DNA from 4 places in the Allobosea eneae genome. Region 4 is predicted to be linked to each of the others. Evidence: predicted binding sites of a transcription regulator. Region 4 holds the regulator's gene; each other region holds the start of a gene.

Region 1 (4,963 bases), on a different contig from region 4:
GCCGGCTTCAAGTTCGGCCGCTGGGTCGACACCGTGCTGATGCAGCGCAGCCTCGGGCCGGGGGACCAGACGTTGCCTGACAGGGCGAGCTAGTGCCGTCCTTCCAACTCCTTGAGTCCTTCCGGACCGAGCGAAGCGGGGATCCGGGACCCATGCCTGAGCCTCTCCGAAAGAGGCTCAGGCATGGGTCCCGGGTCTCCCTGCGTTCGCCCGGGACGACCCGGAACGGGGTGGCGTGGCCTAGCGAAAACGGTTGTCGATGATCTCCCGCCGCTCCGTCTTCTACCTCGGGCTGGCGCAGCTCATCTCCTGGGGCGTCTCCTATTATCTCGTCGGCGCCTTCGGCGAGCTCATCGCCGGCGAACTCCGCTGGTCGCAGGCGATCATCCATGGCGGGCTCTCGGCCGGCCTGCTGGTGATGGGTTTGACCTCGGGCGCGGTCGGCCGCCTGATCGACCGCCATGGCGGCCGCACGGTGATGTGCCTGGGATCGCTGCTGACAGCCGCCGGCTGCCTCGGCCTCGCCTTCGCCCATACGATCGCCGCCTATTACGCCGCCTGGCTCAGCCTCTACGATGCCGCCTTCGCGGCGCTGGCCCGGATCGGCGGCAGCGCAGCGCGCCGGCCGATCGCCCAGATCACCCTGCTCGGCGGCCTGGCCTCGACCGTGTTCTGGCCGCTCGGCCATGCGCTCGCCGAGCAGTTCGGCTGGCGCGGCGCCCTCATCGCCTATGCCGGCTTCGCGCTGTTAACCTTGCCGCTGCACCTGACTTTGCCCACCGTCTCGGCGCGGCCTTCGTCCGACGGGGCCGCGGCGAAGCCCGTCGTCACGCTCAGCCCAGCCGATACGCGCTTCGCCGGCCTGCTCTATGCGCTGATCGTCACCTTCGCCGGCATCCTCAATGCCGGCATGTCCGCCCATATGATCGGCATCCTCGCCGGTCTCGGCCTGCCGGCCGCCATCGCGGTCTGGATCGGCGCGACGCGCGGTATCGGCCAGTCGCTGGCGCGGCTCGGTGAGGTGCTGTTCGGGGCGAAGACCAGCCCGTTCGACCTCAATCTCGTCGCCTGCCTGGTCCTGCCGCTCTGCTTCGGTGTCGGCCTCGCCGGCGGGGCGAGCGCTTTTGCCGCGCTGGCCTTCGCCTTCTGCTACGGCGCCGGCAACGGTGTGCTGACGATCACGCGCGGCACGCTGCCGCTGATGCTGTTCGACCCGAAGAGCTATGGCGCCTATGTCGGGCGGTTGCTCGCGCCGGGCTTCTTCCTCTCGGCCGCCTCGCCGCTCGCCTATGCCCTGCTGATCGAGCGCCATGGCGCTGCGGCAGCGCTGATCCTGTCGGGGACGCTGGCGCTGGCCATGCTGGTCTCGGCCATCCTGCTCCGGCGGCGCTTCCGCCACGGCCTGCAGCGCGCGGACTAGCCCGGCCGCTGCCGAGCCACTTCCCGCGCGGCGCGGATCGCCATGAGCCGGCTTGCCAGCCCGGCGACATGCTCATCGGGACTCGCCGCAAGCCGGACGAAGGCCTCGTCGCGCCCTGGCAGGTGCTGGCGGTTGAACAGCAGCCAGAGCGCCGCCTCGCAACGGCAGCGCTCGCCGCGGGCGATCTCGCTAGCGACCCGCGCCATGATCGGCTCCGGCGGCAGCTTCGACATCAGCGCCAGATGCAACCCGCTGAAACGCTCGACATCGTCGAACCAGAGATCGAGGATCCACCCGGCATCCTCTGCTGTAACATGCTGCGACAGCGCCAGCCGCGCCGCCTCGGTTTCCTCCGCCTGCCAGCGCCGGAGATCGCCATGGCGCAGGCTCCAGAGCTCACGCCTGCGTGGCAGGGGCCGGCGCGCCCGCTCGCTCAACCAGGCGCGATGGCGGGTGCCAGCAGCGTTATGCGAACCGGCCCAGTTGCCGATCACCCGGATCGCCAGCACGCCCAGGCCCCACCAGGGCAACGCCAAAGCGGTCTCGATCTCGGCTCGCGCCGTCGGCGTCTCCGCGAGCCCCGCCAGCAGGCGCAGGCGTTGCGACAGCTCGCGCAGCAGGCTCGGCCGGTGCGGCGGACGCAACAGTTCATGGACATCGGGGTCCCGCCGCGCCGCCATGGCTGTCTTCGTCTCCCCGCTTCGACCGATCGACATGGATCGCAGCTGCATGCTGCGAGCTTGCCGCTTGTCGGGCTCTGCCTTGCTCTCGCGCCTGCCACGCTCCTGACAATCTCTGTCAGCACACCTCGCAGGAACAATGCGGCAACACCGGCGGCTGCGTGCTACTCATGCCCGCCTCCCGCCCGGCTGCACTGGCATGAGCCGGCGATTGCCCTATCTCTACGGCTTAGCCCGAACCGGACACCACCATGGCCCGCAAGACCACGCTCGCCGAACAGGCCGCGACGCTGGAAGACATGTTCGACCGCAAGTCCGCACAGGACTCGGCGGCCGACCGGAACGCCCGCGTCATCTCTGTGCGCGGCGCGCGCGAGCACAATCTCAAGAATGTCGACCTCGCGATTCCGCGCGACAAGCTCGTGGTGTTCACCGGCCTTTCCGGCTCGGGCAAGTCCTCGCTCGCCTTCGACACGATCTATGCGGAGGGCCAGCGCCGCTATGTCGAGTCGCTCTCGGCCTATGCCCGCCAGTTCCTCGAGATGATGCAGAAGCCCGATGTCGACCAGATCGACGGGCTCTCGCCGGCGATCTCGATCGAGCAGAAGACGACCTCGAAGAACCCGCGCTCGACGGTCGGCACCGTCACCGAGATCCACGACTATATGCGCCTGCTCTGGGCGCGCGCCGGCATCCCCTATTCGCCGGCGACCGGCCTGCCGATCGAGAGCCAGACCGTGCAGCAGATGGTCGACCGGCTGGTCGAACTGCCCGAGAAGACGCGCGGCTACCTGCTGGCGCCGGTGGTGCGCGGCCGCAAGGGCGAGTTCCGCAAGGAGATGGCCGACTGGCTGAAGCGCGGCTTCCAGCGCGTCAAGGTCAATGGCGAGTTCTACGAGATCCCGGACGCCCCTAGCCTCGACAAGAAGTTCAAGCACGACATCGACGTGGTGGTCGACCGCATCGTCATCCGGCCCGATCTCGGCGCGCGCCTCGCCGACTCGCTGGAGCAGGCGCTCGACCTCGCCGACGGCATCGCCGTCTTCGAATATGCCGACGAGAAGGAGGAGAACGGCGAAGCCAAGCGCGTCACCTTCTCCTCGAAATTCGCCTGCCCGGTCTCCGGCTTCACCATCCCCGAGATCGAGCCGCGGCTGTTCTCGTTCAACAACCCGTTCGGCGCCTGCCCGGCCTGCGACGGCCTCGGCCACGAGATGCGGATCGATCCGGAGATGATCGTTCCGGATCATTCGCTCAGCCTGAAGAAGGGCGCGATCGCGCCTTGGGCCAAGTCGACCTCGCCCTATTACGGCCAGACGCTCGACGCGCTCGCCAAGCACTTTGGCTTCTCGACCACCAAGCCCTGGTCGGAGCTGCCAACGAGCGCCCGCGACGCCATCCTGTTCGGCACTGGCACCGAGGCGGTGCGCATGGCCTATAATGACGGCCTGCGCGCCTATGAGGTGAAGAAGCCCTTCGAGGGCGTGATCACCAATATGGAGCGGCGCTGGAAGGAGACCGAGAGCGACTGGGCCCGCGAGGAGATCGGCCGCTTCATGTCGGAGACGCCCTGCGCGGCGTGCAACGGCTTCCGGCTCAAGCCCGAGGCGCTGGCGGTCAAGATCGACATGCGCCATATTGGCGAGATCTCGCAGCTCTCGGTCAAGGACGCGCTCGCCTGGGTCAGCGCCCTGCCCTCGCGCCTGTCGGCGAAGCAGAACGAGATCGCCCCGCGCATCCTCAAGGAGATCCGCGACCGGCTGACCTTCCTGCTCGATGTCGGCCTGGAATACCTGACGCTGGCGCGCGGCTCGCGCACGCTCTCGGGCGGCGAGAGCCAGCGCATCCGCCTCGCCTCGCAGATCGGTTCGGGCCTCACCGGCGTGCTCTATGTGCTGGACGAGCCCTCGATCGGCCTGCACCAGCGCGACAATGAGCGCCTGCTCGGCACGCTGCGCCGCCTGCGCGACCTCGGCAACACCGTGATCGTGGTCGAGCATGACGAGGACGCGATCCTCACCGCCGACTATGTCGTCGATGTCGGCCCCGGCGCCGGCATCCATGGCGGCGAGATCGTCTCGAAGGGCACGCCGCAGGACATCCTCAGCGACCCGAACTCGCTCACCGGCAAGTACCTCACCGGCGAGATGAGCGTGCCGGTGCCCGCCAAGCGCCGCAAGCCGCAGAAGGGCCGGAGCCTGAAGATCGTCGGTGCCCGCGGCAACAACCTCAAGGACGTCACGGTCGACATCCCGCTCGGCCTGTTCACCTGCATCACCGGCGTGTCGGGCGGCGGCAAGTCGACGCTGGTCATCGACACGCTCTACAAGGCGATCGCGCGCAAGCTCAACGGCGCGATCGAGCATCCTGCCCCGCATGAGCGCATCGAGGGCATGGAGCATCTCGACAAGGTCATCGACATCGACCAGTCGCCCATTGGGAGAACTCCGCGCAGTAACCCGGCGACCTATACCGGCGCCTTCACGCCGATCCGCGAATGGTTCGCCGGCCTGCCCGAGGCCAAGGCGCGCGGCTACCAGGCCGGCCGCTTCTCGTTCAACGTCAAAGGAGGCCGCTGCGAGGCCTGCCAGGGCGACGGCGTCATCAAGATCGAGATGCACTTCCTGCCCGACGTCTACGTCACCTGCGACGTCTGCAAAGGCAAACGCTACGACCGAGAAACCCTTGAAGTGAAATACCGCGAGCGCTCGATCGCCGACGTGCTCGACATGACGGTCGAGGAGGCCAAGGACCTGTTCAAGGCCGTGCCCTCGATCCGCGACAAGATGGTGACGCTCGCCCGCGTCGGGCTCGACTATGTCAAGGTCGGCCAGCAGGCGACGACGCTCTCGGGCGGCGAGGC
Region 2 (4,963 bases), on a different contig from region 4:
TTCGACCAGCCGCTGATAGGCCAGCACCTCGTCCACGACATGCATGGCCTACGCGACACGCGCGGCCGAGAAACTGCGCCGTCACCGCGTCTCGGCCGTGCAGGGCTACGTGTTCATGCACACCAACAAGTTCAACGGTGACCCCTTTCGGCATGTCGGCAAGGCCCTCGCGTTCCTCGAGGTGACCGACGACACCCATGAACTGGTGACCGCCGCGATCGGAGCCGCCGCAGCCGCCTGGCAGGCGGGTTCCGGTACGCCAAGGCCGGGCTGGTGCTTACCGAGCTAATGCCAATCGAAACCGTGCAAAAAAGCCTGCTGGTCGGGTTCGACCGGGAGAGGCGGGCGGAGCTGATGGGCGCGCTGGATTCCTTGAACCAGCGCTACGGCCGGGGCACGCTTTATCCGGCCGCCGCAGGCGTGAAGCGGGACTGGCAGACCAAGTTCGAGCGGAAATCCGCCCGGTACACGACCCAATGGAGGGAACTGCCGACCGTGCCGTGTTGAGCACTACCTGGTACCCTGATCGCCGATCAATGGAGGGCGGCAAGGACTGGAGCAACGAGCCCCGCTTTTGTCCGTATCGAGTCTAGAGCTGCGGTTTTGATCGGCAGTAAGCCGGCGACCGCTACCGTCACTCCAAGCCTGCGGGGAGCGCCGAGCCGATCGAGCGGCCAGCCCGCGCGCCGCAAAATTCTCTCCATGCGTACGTCGGTGACAGTCGCGATGGATCGCAGATCACGAGCCCTCCCCCACTCCAGCATTCCAGCAAACAGCATGAAGGTGGCCTGCCTCAAACCTCCTTCGGTGATCGCGTCCGTGGCGGTTGTATCGACGCAGAAGCGAGAGCTTTCGGCAATCGAGTCGCAGTTCGGCGCGCTGCCGCCGTCGAGGAGCTCCGGGAACGTGTCGGCAAGCATGTTGGGCCCGGTGGTCGGAAGAAGGCGAACGGAGCCGAGCACCGAATTCCCCTCTTTCACGATCAGATAGCTGGCGTCGAGTGCGTCAAATCGATCCATCTCGAGGTCGCCAGTTAAGGAAACGGCCCATTCCAGGCGATCCTTAAAAACCTTTCGCCTCAACCGGTGCATGCCCATCAACAGTCCCATGTTTGGGCCGCTATTGGTTCGATTCATCTCCAAAACCTGCATGACTATCTCCGGATCTCGAAAGTGGGCCGGTCTGGTAGTTATCGAATTGGGCAATCTTGAGCCGCAGATCAGGCGATATTCGCGTTATGTGCGTCCCGGCTTCGCCGTGACCGGGCTCTACTCGGGGCCAGGGCCCCTCCCCGAGCCGCCGATCGGCGTCTCGGCCTTCGGTGACGATCCCTCGCGCGGGCCGGCGCCAGGCGCCGGCGATCGCCGCGCCGCTGGCGCGATGATGTTGCGCTTGGCGGGAAGAGAGGCGCGCGGCCCTCTCTCCCCAGCAAGAGCCAAATCGGGTCTCCCCATCCTTCCGCGCCGCTTGGGCGGCTTGTGCAGGACCGGGACGAGTATCCGCGTGCCGCGGCCCCTCGCCCGGCGCGTGCCGCGTGGGCGATCCCCCTCCCGATTTGGCTCTTGCCCCCCTCTCTCCCCGCTGCTCGCCGCGAAGGCAGAGGTGCAGGCGGACCTGCACCCTGCCGGGTGACGGGCCTACGGCCTCAGACAAGGAGAGAACACGATGACCACGACCACCACCGCGACGATCGGCACGCTCACTACGGCCTTCCAGCACATCGCTCTGTCGAAACTCGTTCCCAGCGCCGCCAATGTCCGCAAGGTCAACTCGACGGCTGGGATTGGCGAACTGGCCGACAGCATCGAGGCGCATGGCCTGATCCAGAACCTCACCGTCAGGAAGGCGGGCAAGGGCCAGAAGTTCGAGGTCGTCGCCGGTGCGCGTCGGCTCGCGGCGCTGCGGCTTCTGGCGAAGGAGGGCCGGATCGCCAAGAACATCGACATCCCCTGCAATGTGCTGGCGGCCGAGCGCGATACAGAGATCTCTCTTGCCGAGAACACGCAGCGCGAGGCCGCCATGGCCTCGCGCATCTCCGGGAACCGGACGATCGACCCGCCGAAGCTGCGGGTCACGGCGATGCCCTTGCGCTGCGGCGCCAGGGATTCCAGGGGGAGGCAGGACACCCCGTTCAGCTCCAGCACCATCCGCTCGCCAACCACCGTCAGCAGCTGGCGGGCGTGACGCGGCGCCATGTCCCGAAGCTGGCCAACGGTGCCGATTCCAGCCGCTGTCAGCGGCGCGGCCGAGGCCTTGCCGATGCCCCACAGGTCTTCCACGGGAATGCCTGGCAACAGGCTCTCGCGCAGCACCTCGTCGGTGAAGTCACAGACCCGTGAAGTTCAGGGTGGCTCTTGGCCGTCCGGTTGGCCAGCTTCGCCAGAGTCTTGGTCGGTCCGATGCCGACGCAGGTGGGGATGCCGGTCCATTCACGAACACTCGCGCGGATTTCCAGACCGTAGGCGGTGCGGTCGGTCTCCCGGATGCCGGTGATATCCAGGAAGCTCTCGTCGATCGAGTAAACCTCCACCTCCGGCGCAAACTGGTGATAGATCTCGTTCATGCGGCGGCTCATGTCGCCGTACAGGGTGTAATTGCTGCTGAACACGGCAACGCCCTCGGCTCGGCACAGGTCGCGGATTTAAAAAAACGGCGCGCCCATCTTGATGCCGAGGGCCTTGGCCTCCGGCGTCCGCGCCACGGCGCAGCCGTCGTTGTTCGACAGCACGATGACCGGCCGATCGCGCAGCTTCGGCGCGAACAGGCGCTCGCAACTGCAATAGAAGCTGTTGCCGTCACCAAAGCAAACACCCGGCCGGTCATGGCAGGCGGGGCTGATGCAATGTCCAGGTGACCACGCCCCACACCTCGACATCGGCGGTGTCGGCCAGGAAAAACACCGGCATGTCACGGTTGGCGAAGGAGAGGGTAGGGCGCCCGTCGTTCCTGAAGAGCTTCAGGCTGACCTCGCCATTGATCGACGCGACCACCACGTCGCCGTCGTGAATGCCGGTCTCCTTCATTGAATGCCCGGCAACCCGCCACAGGAACGTCGCGGCCCGGTTCGGCGTCAGGATGCAGGCCAGGTCAATCTCACCGTCCAGGAAGTCGTCGGCCCGGGAGGGGAATCCGGCACAGATGCGCGTGCCTGCTATCGGCCAGGGAGATATCGCCATGGGCTTTCGGTCCGAGCAACAGCAAGGCGGGTTGATTATCGTGACGCATATCTAGAACATCACACGAACATCATTCGCGTCGAGAGAAATCACCCGCGCGGTCGGCTTTGCAACCCTGGCCAGCTGCCCCGCCCGCGCTGGCCGGGGCCGTTTTCCCACTTGCGCCATCGGGCCGAGCAATGCATATTAATTCAATAATTATTGAATGGTTGAAACGTTATGGATGAAGCCAAGGCACTTGGGGCCTTTGCCGCGCTGTCTCAGCGCACCAGGCTGCGGATTGTCCGCCTGCTGGTCACGGCCGGAGCCGAAGGGATGGCTGCGGGCGCAATCGCGACCGCGCTCGATGGCTCGGCTGCGTCGAAGGTGTCCTTTCATCTCACGCATCTCGAACATGCTGGGCTGATCGTCAGCCGCCGCGAAGGTCGCTCGATCATCTACAGCGCGATCTTCCCCGCTCTGTCAGATCTGGTTGTCTTTCTTATGAAGGACTGCTGCGAAGGCCATTGCGAGGCCTGCGATCGCGCCATCGCGCTCTTCGCTAAGTGCACGGGGCGTCCGACCGCACTCGCGGAGCCTGCCCGCCGCAAGATGGTCTGCAACTGATCTTCCTGGCTGACTAGCAAGCGATGACGCCATGACCGCTCTCCGCGACCTTCTAGAAGCCCGGCAGGTGAGAATCTATTTCGCCACGATTGTCGCGGCCGTGCTGCTCTCGATCGCCGTGCCCGCGACGATCGTACTGGAGGCCGGTATCAATCCCGCTTTGGCGCTGATGCTGTTCGTCACCTTTTTGCAGGTGCCGCTCGCCGACCTCGGCCGGGCTTTATTGCAGATCCGCTTCCTCGGGGCGCTGCTGGCCGCCAATTTCATCGCGGTCCCGCTGCTGGTGCTGGGGCTTATCCAGTTCCTGCCTGCCGATCCGATGGTGAGGCTTGGCGTGCTGTTCGTGCTGCTGACACCGTGCATCGACTATGTGGTGACCTTTGCCCATATCGGCCGTGCCGACGCGAAGCTGCTGCTCGCCTCGACGCCAGCCCTGCTGGTGCTGCAAATGCTGCTGCTGCCAGTCTACTTCGGGCTGTTTCTCGGGCGCGATGCGGTAGACCTGATCCAGATGGGGCCGTTCTTGCACGCGTTCATCTGGCTGATCGCCATGCCGCTGGCCCTCGCGGCAATCGTCCAGCTCGGCGCCACCAGCAATAAAGAGGTGAGCAATATTGCCACTGTCCTCGGCCTGCTGCCGGTGCCTGCGACCGCGCTGGTATTGTTTATCGTGTTCGCGTCGGTGGTGCCGCAGCTCGGACTCGCGTTCGGAAGCGCGGTGCGGGCGGTGCCGGTCTATATAGCCTTTGCCATCGCCGCGCCGTTGATCGGTTGGGGTATCGGCCGAATGGGGGCCCTCGATGCTCCGGCCGGGCGGGCCGTCGCGTTCAGCGCCGCGACCCGCAACTCGCTAGTCGTCCTGCCGCTGGCGTTCGCCGTTCCCAACGCCATGCCTCTGCTGCCTGCGATCATCGTCGCACAAACGGTGGTCGAGCTTGTCAGCTCGTTGATCTACATGCGCCTCATTCCAAAATTAGGCGGCAGCGGTTCGGGCTAACCGTGAGATCGTTGCCTGGGTGACATCAAACCGTCTGGCCAGGACGGCCTGCGTCGCTGTTCCGGCGTCCAGCGCCTGCAGCGCCTCGTCTGGCTGATGGCGGGTAAGGGCGCCCGGCCTGCCCATGGGCTGACCTCGGGCTTTAGCGAGGGAGCGGCCCTCGCCGGTAGGGGCCTTGATCAGC
Region 3 (4,963 bases), on a different contig from region 4:
GCTCATCGCCGGTGCAGAGCGGCAGGTACCAGTCCGAGCGCATCTGCAGGTCGTCATTGCCGCCCTTCAGCGCCTCGTAATGGAAGGTATATTTCGAAGCCTCGCCGCGCGCCGCCCAGATCAGCGTCTCATGCGCATTGGTGAAGCGGCGGCCGCGGAAATTCGGCATCGGGTTGGCCTTGCGCCAGACGATGTCGTTCAGCATCCAGAAGCCGAGATCCTGCAGGATCGAGCCGACGCGGAAGATGTTGTGATAGGAGCCGATCACCCAGAGCGCGCCGTCCGGCTTCAGCGCCCGGCGGCAGGCCGAGAGCCAGGCGCGGGTGAAGGCGTCGTAGTCGGCGAAGGAGGCGAACTTGTCCCAGTCGTCGTCGACGGCGTCGACGAGGCTGTCGTCTGGCCGGCGCAGATCGCCGCCAAGCTGCAAGTTATAAGGGGGGTCGGCGAAGACGAGATCCACGCTCCCCGGCGGCAGGGCCTCGATCGCGGCGACGCAATCGCCGACGATCACCTGGTCGAGCGGCAGCTCGCGAGGGAGGATCTCAGAGGGAAGAAGGCTCTTGGCCTTCATCCGGGCCCCCAGCGCGGGCCGTCCGGTACGCGAAACCTGAATCCGGACGGGAGCGCTGGCGGTCCCGGTACGCGAGGTACTCATGACGCCAAGACCGTTACGCAACTTCAACGCTCGCGATCCTGGCCGGTCAGGGTAAAGGTCGGGTTTCCAGCTTGAAAAAAATGCGTGCCATTCTGGGGCTGCAGATTTTGCCTAGCACATTGAATATGTTTGGAAAATCGTAACGGAGATTAAGGAAAGGTAAGCGGCTCGGAGTTGACCCCGGGAGAGGCGTCATGCTCGGGCTCGACCCGAGCATCTCAGGCCGGAGGAAGCTCCTGACAGCGCCTTCTCGTCATGAGATTCTCGGGTCTGCGCTGCGCTCCGCCCGGGGATGACGTGCCGGGTCGCCGGCGCTATCGCGACCAGACACCTTTGATCGGGGCGAAGGAATAGCGATGCGCAGGGCAGGGGCCATGCGTCTTCAGCGCAGCGCGATGCGCCGCCGTGCCGTAGCCGGCATGGCCAGCGAAGCCATAGGCCGGGTAGGTCAGCGAGAGCCGCGCCATCATCCGGTCGCGCATCACCTTGGCGACGATCGAGGCCGCGGCGATCGAGGCGATCAGCCCGTCGCCGCCGATGATCGCCTCACAGCCGCAGGCCAGCGCCGGCGGATCATTGCCGTCGACCAGGACGAGATCGGGAGACAGCGGCAGCGCTCCGACCGCGCGCCGCATGGATAAGAGCGTCGCCTGCCGGATGTTGATCGTATCGATCTCGGTGGCGGAGGCGCTACCGACTCCGACCGCCAGTGCGCTGGCGAGGATCAGCACGCAGAGTTCCTCGCGGCGCTGGGCGCTGAGCTCCTTCGAATCGGCGAGCCCGTCCGGGATCGCGGCGGGATCGAGGATGACGGCGGCTGCCACGACCGGGCCGGCGAGCGGGCCGCGCCCGACCTCGTCCACGCCGGCGACGCGGGCGCGCCCGGCAATCATCGCGGCCTGCTCACGGCTGAAATCGGCGGTCATGGCTTCGCTATGCCAGATCGGGATGCGCAGGTCTGCGGATCGCTTGGTCGCATCCACAATTCGCTGTGCGCCCCAGTGTCGGGCTTCTCGCATTCATAGCCCTCATCCTGAGGAGCAGCCGGAGGCTGCGTCTCGAAGGATGCTCCAGATGGTTCTTGAGCCTCTTGGAGCATCCTTCGAGACGGCCGCTGTGCGGCCTCCTCAGGATGAGGGCCGTGAATGAGACCGGGGCTTATCAGAACAGGCTCAACTGCGCCTTCTCCTTTTCCGGCTTGACGAAGAGGTCGGTGCGCAGCCTGAGCCGCGCGCTGTTGAAGCCGAGCCGCTCGGCCGCCATCTCGAAGCGCCGCCCGATCATCCAGGCATAGGGGCCGGAGCCGACCTGGCGCTGGCCCCAGGCGGCGTCGTAGTCCTTGCCGCCGCGCGTCGAGCGGATCAGCGAGACGACATGGCGCATCTTGTCGGGATGATGCGTCACCAGCCAGTCCTGCACGATGTCCTTCACCTCGAGCGGCAGCCGCAGCAGCACATAGCCGGCCTCGCGCGCGCCAGCCGCCTTAGCGGCGTCGAGGATGCGCTCGATCTCATGCTCGTTGATCGCCGGCACGATCGGCGCAACCAGCACCGTCACCGGGATGCCGGCCTCCGACAGCTTGCGGATCGTCTCGATGCGCTTGGCGGGTGCTGCGGCGCGCGGCTCCATGTTGCGGGCGAGCTTGGGATCGAGCGTCGTCACCGAGAGCGCGACCTTGACCAGCCCCTTCGCCGCCATCGGCGCGAGGATGTCGATGTCGCGCTGCACCAGCGCCGATTTGGTGACGATGCCGACCGGGTGGCTGAACTTCGCCAGCACCTCCAGGATCCCGCGCATGATCCGGAGCTTTTTCTCGATCGGCTGGTAGGCGTCGGTATTGGTGCCGATCGCGATGGTGCGCGGCTGGTAGCTCGGCGAGGACAGCTCCTTCTCCAGCAGCAGCGCCGCATCGGGCTTGGCGGTCAGCTTGCTCTCGAAGTCGAGACCGGGCGAGAGGCCGAGATAGGCATGACTGGGCCGCGCGAAGCAGTAGACGCAGCCATGCTCGCAGCCGCGATAGGGGTTGATCGAGCGGTCGAAGGAAATATCCGGGGAGTCATTGCGTGTAATGATCGTCCGGGGCTTCTCGACCGAGACCTCGGTCTTGAACGGCGGCAAGTCGCCGAGCGAGCCCCAGCCGTCATCCTCGCTGATTCGCTGCTCGGCCTCGTAGCGCCCGCCGGGATTGATCGTAGCGCCGCGTCCGCGCCGCCTGTCAGGGTCGATCTGGCTGCCGATATGGGCCAGCGGATCGACCGGGGCGAGCCGGATCGGCGCCGAGACGGTTCCCGGTTCGGTGTCGCGGCGCTTGAGCGGCTGTGTCCTGGCTGAGGGCCTAGCCTGCAGCATGGCTTCGTCTCCCGGCGGAATCGGTGGTTCCGAGACCAAGGAATGTGAACATAAAGAGAACAAAAGGCAAGTGACAGGATTGCGACATGTTGCAGTGCGTCATAAGCTGAGCGTCCATGATCACCGCCGTCATCCGGGCCAATCGTGACGCCGAGGCGCTCGCTGCGACCTTGTCCGTGCTGATTCCGGCGGTGGCGAAGGGCGTGATCGGCCATGCCGTGGTGATCGACGACGGCGACGATGCCGCGATCGCGCGCCTCGCCGAAGAAACTGGCGCCAGCTACGTCAGGGCCGAGAAACCAGCGAAGAACGGCGAGGCCTGGTCGCGCGGCGTGGCGGAAGCGCGCGGCGACTGGGTCATCCTGCTCGAGGCTGGCGACCTGCCGGAGCCGCAATGGACGCCGAGCATCGAGCGGCATCTGCTGACCGCCGCGACGCGGCCGGCGCTCATGCCGCTGCGCGGCATGGCGGCCGCCTTGCGCGAATGGGGGGCGGTTTCGCTGCGCTCCCGCGGCGTCAGGGCGGGGCTGCTCGCGCCGAAGAAGCAGATCCTCTCCGGCCGGCTGGCGCGTGCGCCGCGCCGTCTCGCGGTCCGCCGGCAGCGCGCCGAGACCTGACCGGTCGCCCCGTCAGAGCTGGTTCGTCCGGAAGGTGTCGCAGCTCTGCATCGAGCCGGATTTGAAGCCCGTGTTGAACCAGCGCGTGCGTTGCGCCGACGAACCATGCGTGAAGGAATCCGGCACGACGACGCCGCGGCCCTGCTGCTGCAGCTTGTCGTCACCGATCGCCGAGGCCGAGCGCAGCGCCTCGTCGATGTCGCCTGGCTCGATGCGATCCATCGCCTGGATGTTATGGGCCCAGACCCCGGCGAAGCAGTCGGCCTGCAGCTCGACGCGTACCGAGAGCTGGTTCGATTCGCGCTCCGAAACCCGCTGACGCAGCTCGTTGACCTTGGGCAGAATGCCGAGCAGGTTCTGGATGTGATGGCCGACCTCGTGGCCGACGACATAGGCATAGGCGAAGTCGCCGCCGCCGCCGAGCTTGCGCTGCATCTCCTGGAAGAAGGAAAGGTCGAGATAAACCCGCTGGTCGTTGGGGCAATAGAACGGCCCCATCGCCGCCTGGGCCGTGCCGCAGCCCGAGCGGTCGACGCCGCTGAACAGCACCAGCTTCGGCGGCACATATTTGCGGTTCGCCTGCTGCGGCAGGACCTTGCCCCAGATGTCCTCGTTCTGCGCCAACACGGCCGAGACGAAGCGGCCCATCTCGTCCTGCGGCGGGCCGGCCGATTTGCGCTGCTCCTGCGTCGGCGCGCTGCGCCCGCCGATGCCGCCGATCAATTCGGCGCCGCCGATCAGGAGGCGCGGGTCGATGCCGAGGGCCCAACCGAGCAGGCCGAGCACGACCATGGTGCCGATGCCGATGCCGCCGCGCCCACCGGGAAGCCCGGCGAACTCGCCGCCACCTCCGCGCCGGTCCTCGAGATTCTCGGACTGGCGGTAATCTTCCCAACGCATGGCGAGGCCCTTGTTGCAGCCTCGCCAATCTCTGCGAGCCGAGCGAGGAACTCAAGTCCCGCGACAGGAGTGCTCAATGGTAGCCGGCATCGGCTTTCACCTTGCCGCGGAACGTCCAGTAGACGAAGGCCGTGTAGAACAGGATCATCGGCAGCAGGAAGGTCACGCCGATCAGCACGAAGACATGCGAGGCCGGCGCCGCCGCCGTGTCCCAGATCGTCAGGCCGGGCGGCACGAGATAGGGATAGTTTGAGATCGCGAGTCCCAGGAAGCAGAGCAGGAAGATCGCGATGGTGAAGGCGAAGGGCGTGAACTCATGTGCTCCCTTGAGCCGTTTCCAAGCCATATAGCCGCAGAAGGCCGTCAGCACCGGGAAGGGCCAGAGCAGCACGAGGTTCGAGGGCGTGAACCAGCGCTCGGCGATGCGCGGATGGGCATAGGG
Region 4 (4,963 bases):
CCGCCGTCAGCGTCGCCTGCCTAACCGTCTACGACATGGTGAAGGCGGTCGATCGCGCCATGCATATCGAAGGCGTCCGACTCGTGCATAAATCCGGCGGCAAGTCCGGAACCTACGAGATCGCAGGACCATAGGCATGAGCCTCACCCCCGTCCCGGTCGCGCTCAAGGCGCTGCTCGACAGTGTGCCCGGCCCGACGCCGGCGCAGACGCTGGCGCTGGCGCACTGCGCCGGCCGCGTACTGGCTGAGGACGTCGCTGCGCTCAGGACCCAGCCGCCCTTCGCCAATTCGGCCATGGACGGCTATGCCGCCCGCGCCGCCGACCTGGAGCCGGGCAAGGAGCTCAAGGTCATCGGCGGATCCGCCGCCGGCCGCGGCTTTTCCGGCCAGGTCGGGCCCGGCGAGACGGTACGCATCTTCACCGGCGCGCCAATCCCCGACGGCGCCGATGCGATCCTGATCCAGGAGCATGCCGAGGGCGTCGGCGGCCCGGTCATCCGCGTCACCAGGCCAGCGAGCAAGGGCCAGTTCATCCGCCCGGCCGGGCTCGATTTTCAGACCGGCGAGGTCCTGCTCAAGACTGGCCGCCGGCTCGACAGCGCCGCGCTCGGCCTCGCCGCCGCTGCCGGCCATCCCACGCTTTCGGTCCGCCGCAAGCCGCTGGTCGCGATCCTCGCCACCGGCGACGAGCTCGTCCTGCCGGGCGAGCCGGTCGGCCCCGACCAGATCGTCGCCTCCAACAGCTTCGCCCTCGCCGCGCTGATCAAGCAGGCAGGCGGCACGACGCTCGATCTCGGCATCGCCCGCGACAACCACCCGGATCTGGCCGCCAAGATCGACGCGGCGCGCGCCGCCGGCGCCGATGTCTTGATCACCCTCGGCGGCGCCTCGGTCGGCGAGCACGATCTGGTCCAGGCGGCGCTGAAGGCGCAGGGCATGGCGCTCGGTTTCTGGAAGATCGCGATGCGCCCGGGCAAGCCGATGATGATGGGCCGGCTCGGGCCCATAGTCGCGCTCGGCCTCCCCGGCAACCCGGTCTCCTCGATCGTCTGCGGCCATCTCTTCGCGATGCCGCTGGTCGAGGCGCTGCTCGGCGTTGTCGATCCCGAGCGCGACCGCAGCGAACCCGCCATCCTCGCCGTCGACCTGCCGGCCAATGACGAGCGCCAGGACTATCTGCGTGCCACGATCGAGACGACCGCTGGCGAGCGACGCGTCAGGCCCTTCGCCAAGCAGGATTCCTCGATGCTGGCGAACCTGTCGCGCGCCGAGGCACTGGTGGTCCGCCCGGCTTTCGCCGAACCAGCCAAGGCGGGCGATCCCTGTCGCATCATCAGGCTGCGCTAGTCGAGCCTCGCCTCCTCGCGAATGGTCATCCCGGACAAGCCGCGAAGCGGCGCCGATCCGGGATCCATTCGGTCGCCCGGGATGACAGCCCTCAAATGAACAGGTCCGGCCGCACCGATACCCTTGCGGAACACAAGGCGAACGCGTATGGTGTTCGTGCTTTGTTTCGATTCTAGCCGAAAAGGCGGACGGCGCGACCATGCTGACACGCAAACAGTTCGAACTGCTTCGCTTCATCCATGAGCGCCTGCGCGAATCCGGCGTGCCGCCCTCCTTCGACGAGATGAAGGACGCGCTCGACCTGCGCTCCAAATCCGGCATCCACCGTTTGATCATGGCGCTGGAGGAGCGCGGCTTCATTCGCCGGCTTCCGAACCGGGCGCGCGCCCTCGAAGTCATCAAGATGCCGGACGGCATCGGCGGGCCGCAGGCACAGCGCGGCCGCTTCAGCCCCTCCATCGTTCAGGGCGGCCTTGGCCAGACCCCGCCTGCCCCGGCACCAGCAGCCAATCTGACGAAGCCGCGACCACCGGCTGCCGAAGACAGCGGGCGCTCGACCGTCTCGATCCCGGTCATGGGCCGCATCGCCGCCGGCACACCGATCTCGGCGATCCAGGACCGCAGCCACAGCGTCACGATGCCGGCCGACATGCTCGGCGGTGGCGAGCATTATGCCCTCGAGGTCCGCGGCGATTCGATGATCGAGGCCGGCATCCTCGACGGCGACACCGTGGTTATCCGCAAGCAGGACACCGCCAATACCGGCGACATCATCGTCGCCCTGATCGACGACGAGGAAGCGACGCTGAAGCGGCTGCGCAAGCGTGGCTCGTCGATTGCGCTCGAAGCCGCCAACCCCGCCTATGAGACGCGCGTGCTCGGGCCCGATCGGGTCAAAATCCAGGGCCGCCTGGTCAACCTGTTGCGGCGCTACTGAAGCGCCTCCGCATCCTGTGCCTGCTCCGCAGTTGCGGGTGTCGGCGCGGGAGCGGGTTCAGGCGACGGCTTCGTTTCCGGCCGCGCCCTGGTCCACGGACGCAGGCGGGCGACCTCGTCGGCCGTATAGGCGCGCCAACCGCCGCGGGCCGCATGATAGGCGGTCGCGCCATCGCGGATGAGCGCACTGCGATCAATCAGGCGCGCGGCGCAAGGTGCTGTCCAATAGAGCGATGTCACCACGAGATCGGCGCGCTGGCAGTCCTCGACCAGTGCGATGCGGTCGCGCGTATAGGCTACCGAGCGGCCATCGGGGAGGCGGATGACGCAGCCACGGGCATCGCAGGCGGCGCCCTGGCGCAGAGCGGCGTCGTCTGGCGAGCGGGAATCGCCGTCGGCATGCAGCCATTGCGTCAGGACGAAGCGGCTCGGCTTGCCGGCCAGCACCATCTTGCCCTCCGGCCCGCGCACCAGCACACCCGAGCCGTCGCGCTCGATCAGGATGTCGGGCCGCGACGGCGCCGAGGCCAGCGCCAGTCCGCCGACCAGCGGCAATGCGGCGAGGAAGCGCAGCGCCGTCGTCCACAGGGTCAGCCAAAGCAGCGAGATCGAGAACAGGATCAGCGCCAGCGGCCCGAAGGCCGGCAGCACAATGGTCGAGCGGTCGATGCCGGCGACCCAATGGGCGAGCTGGAGCACGAGGCCCGACGCCCAGCCCATCAGCGCCCAGGCCGGCCAGTCGAGCCCGAACGGATAGGCGAGCACGCCGAAGACGGCGGCCGGCATCACGATCAGCGAGACGAAAGGCAGCGCCAGCGCGTTGCCGAGCAGGCCGAACGGGTTGAAGGTCTGGAAGTGGAAGACGCCGTAGGGCGCCGTCGCCGCGGTCGCGACCATGGTGGTCGTCAGGATGCCGACGGCCGAGAGCCAGAGCGGCCGCAGCGGCCAGGGCCAGGAGGCCGCGGCGGCATCGGGCGCTCGCTCCTGCCAGCGTTCGGCGAAGGCGATCAACGCCGCCACCGCCCCGAACGACATCTGGAAGCTCGGCCCGAGCAGCGCCTCCGGCTCGCGCAGCAGCACGATGATCGCGGCGAGCGCGAGATTGCGCATGGAGAGGGCCGGCCGGTCGACCAGGATGGCGCCGAGCATGACCAACGTCATGATCAGCGAGCGCACGGTGGCGACCTCGGCGCCGGAGAAGACACAGTAAGTGGTCGCGCCAGCCATGGCGGCGAGCGCCACGAGCTTCTTCACCGGCCAGTACAGCGCCGCCGTCTGCGACAATGCCAGCAGCGCCCGCGCCAGCCAGAAGATCGTGCCGGCGGCCAACACCATATGCAGGCCGGAGATCGAGACGATGTGGTAGATGCCGGCGGCGCGCAGGTCGTTGTTGGTCTCCTCGCTGATCAAACCGCGCTTGCCGGTTACCAGCGCTGCCGCCATCGCCCCAGCCTGCCCACCGCCGCTGGTCGCAATGCGCTCGGTCAAGGCGTTGCGGGCCTGGTCGATTGCGACCGCCCAAGCGAGCCGGCGCGGCATCGGGATGGGCGCCGGTGCGAGCGTAATCTTGCCGGCGATATTGCCGACGGCGCCGATGCCTTGGAAAAAGGCGTCGCGGGCGAAGTCATAGCCGCCTGGGCGCGCCGGACCGGGCGGCGGCAACAGGCGCGCGGTCGCGCTGATATGGTCGCCCGGCTTCAGCGTCGTCACCGGCGTGGTGACGCGCACCCGCCGCGGCCTCTGAGCCGGATCGATGCCCGGCAGGTCGGTGACCTGGATGACGATGCGCACGCCCTTCTCGCGCTGCTCCAGCGCCTCGACAAAGCCGGTGAGCTTGCCGACATGGTTGCGTGCGAGGGCAGGCGCCGCGATGCCTGCCGTTCGCCAGGTCGCCGCGGCGAAACCTGCAAAGGCCGCAGTCGCAGCGATGCAGACCGCCATGGCCGCCGGGCGCTGCCGCAGCAGCAGCGCGGCGAGTGCGCACAGCGCCAACCCGGCCAGGGGGGCGGCCAACCCCGGCTCACGATCGGCCAGGAAGTAGAGCAGCACGCCGGCGCCCATGCAGACCGGAAGCCAGTTGAACAGGCGACGACGCTCGATCTCTGTCTCGAGCGCCTGGCGGAAACGGCCGCCCCAATCCTGCAGGGAAAGCGATGCAGGCCAATGGAATCCGGCGGCACGCCGCAAGCGCGCCGGCAAGGCCAGCGCAGCGGCCCGCACCCCGCTACGGCGCTTTTCTGGCCCGTAGGAGAGCATCCGTCCCCCGTCGCGGCTGCGCGATGATCGCGCCTCCTCCCCGCAGGAGGCACTTAACGGCAGCCGGCAAGCCATGTTACAGCGGCGGCGCCGGATGTCAGCCCCGGCCGAGGCCCGCACTGCAACTGCCCTCGCCTTTTGCTTACCCGTTCCGCCGGAGCCTTCCTTTCATGAGTGACACGGTCGTCACGCGCTTCGCGCCGTCGCCAACCGGATTCCTGCACATCGGCGGTGCCCGCACCGCGCTGTTCAACTGGCTCTATGCTCGTCGTCATGGCGGCAAGATGCTGCTACGCATCGAGGACACCGATCGCGAACGCTCGACCGAAGGCGCCATCGCTGCGATCCTCGACGGCTTGGCCTGGCTCGGTCTCGATTGGGACGGGCAGACCGTCTACCAGTTCCAGCGCGCCGCCCGCCATC

The links. The regulator LexA, encoded in region 4, represses DNA repair genes until DNA is damaged. The targets are predictions, from matches to a motif close to TGTTCNNNNTGTGTTCNG.
Region 1: uvrA (excinuclease ABC subunit UvrA) is a predicted target of LexA. The motif match lies at 2,233-2,250, and genes of this name have one in related genera.
Region 2: ACFPOB_RS01020 (LexA family protein) is a predicted target of LexA. The motif match lies at 3,229-3,246, and genes of this name have one in related genera.
Region 3: ACFPOB_RS05770 (PA0069 family radical SAM protein) is a predicted target of LexA. The motif match lies at 3,049-3,066, and genes of this name have one in related genera.

Annotation. Positions count from the first base shown of each region.
Region 1 is NZ_JBHSLW010000067.1:1,582-6,544, reverse strand. Features, by position in the region: gene ACFPOB_RS26965 (GNAT family N-acetyltransferase) at 1-93, shown strand, start outside; gene ACFPOB_RS26960 (MFS transporter) at 260-1,420, shown strand; gene ACFPOB_RS26955 (hypothetical protein) at 1,417-2,100, opposite strand; gene uvrA (excinuclease ABC subunit UvrA) at 2,352-4,963, shown strand, end outside.
Region 2 is NZ_JBHSLW010000003.1:14,564-19,526, reverse strand. Features, by position in the region: gene ACFPOB_RS01050 (ParB/RepB/Spo0J family partition protein) at 1-45, opposite strand, end outside; gene ACFPOB_RS01045 (DinB/UmuC family translesion DNA polymerase) at 44-289, shown strand; gene ACFPOB_RS01040 (DUF4113 domain-containing protein) at 289-507, shown strand; gene ACFPOB_RS01035 (acyl-homoserine-lactone synthase) at 534-1,151, opposite strand; gene ACFPOB_RS01030 (ParB/Srx family N-terminal domain-containing protein) at 1,666-2,184, shown strand; partial or broken gene ACFPOB_RS01025 (Y-family DNA polymerase) at 2,234-2,875, opposite strand; gene ACFPOB_RS01020 (LexA family protein) at 2,820-3,176, opposite strand; gene ACFPOB_RS01015 (ArsR/SmtB family transcription factor) at 3,396-3,782, shown strand; gene ACFPOB_RS01010 (arsenic resistance protein) at 3,814-4,779, shown strand.
Region 3 is NZ_JBHSLW010000008.1:101,809-106,771, reverse strand. Features, by position in the region: gene ACFPOB_RS05780 (site-specific DNA-methyltransferase) at 1-655, opposite strand, end outside; gene ACFPOB_RS05775 (ribonuclease HII) at 970-1,581, opposite strand; gene ACFPOB_RS05770 (PA0069 family radical SAM protein) at 1,817-3,004, opposite strand; gene ACFPOB_RS05765 (glycosyltransferase family A protein) at 3,121-3,621, shown strand; gene ypfJ (KPN_02809 family neutral zinc metallopeptidase) at 3,634-4,521, opposite strand; gene cydB (cytochrome d ubiquinol oxidase subunit II) at 4,595-4,963, opposite strand, start outside.
Region 4 is NZ_JBHSLW010000005.1:88,632-93,594, forward strand. Features, by position in the region: gene moaC (cyclic pyranopterin monophosphate synthase MoaC) at 1-134, shown strand, start outside; gene ACFPOB_RS01835 (molybdopterin molybdotransferase MoeA) at 137-1,348, shown strand; gene lexA (transcriptional repressor LexA) at 1,548-2,285, shown strand; gene ACFPOB_RS01845 (ComEC/Rec2 family competence protein) at 2,279-4,540, opposite strand; gene gltX (glutamate--tRNA ligase) at 4,711-4,963, shown strand, end outside.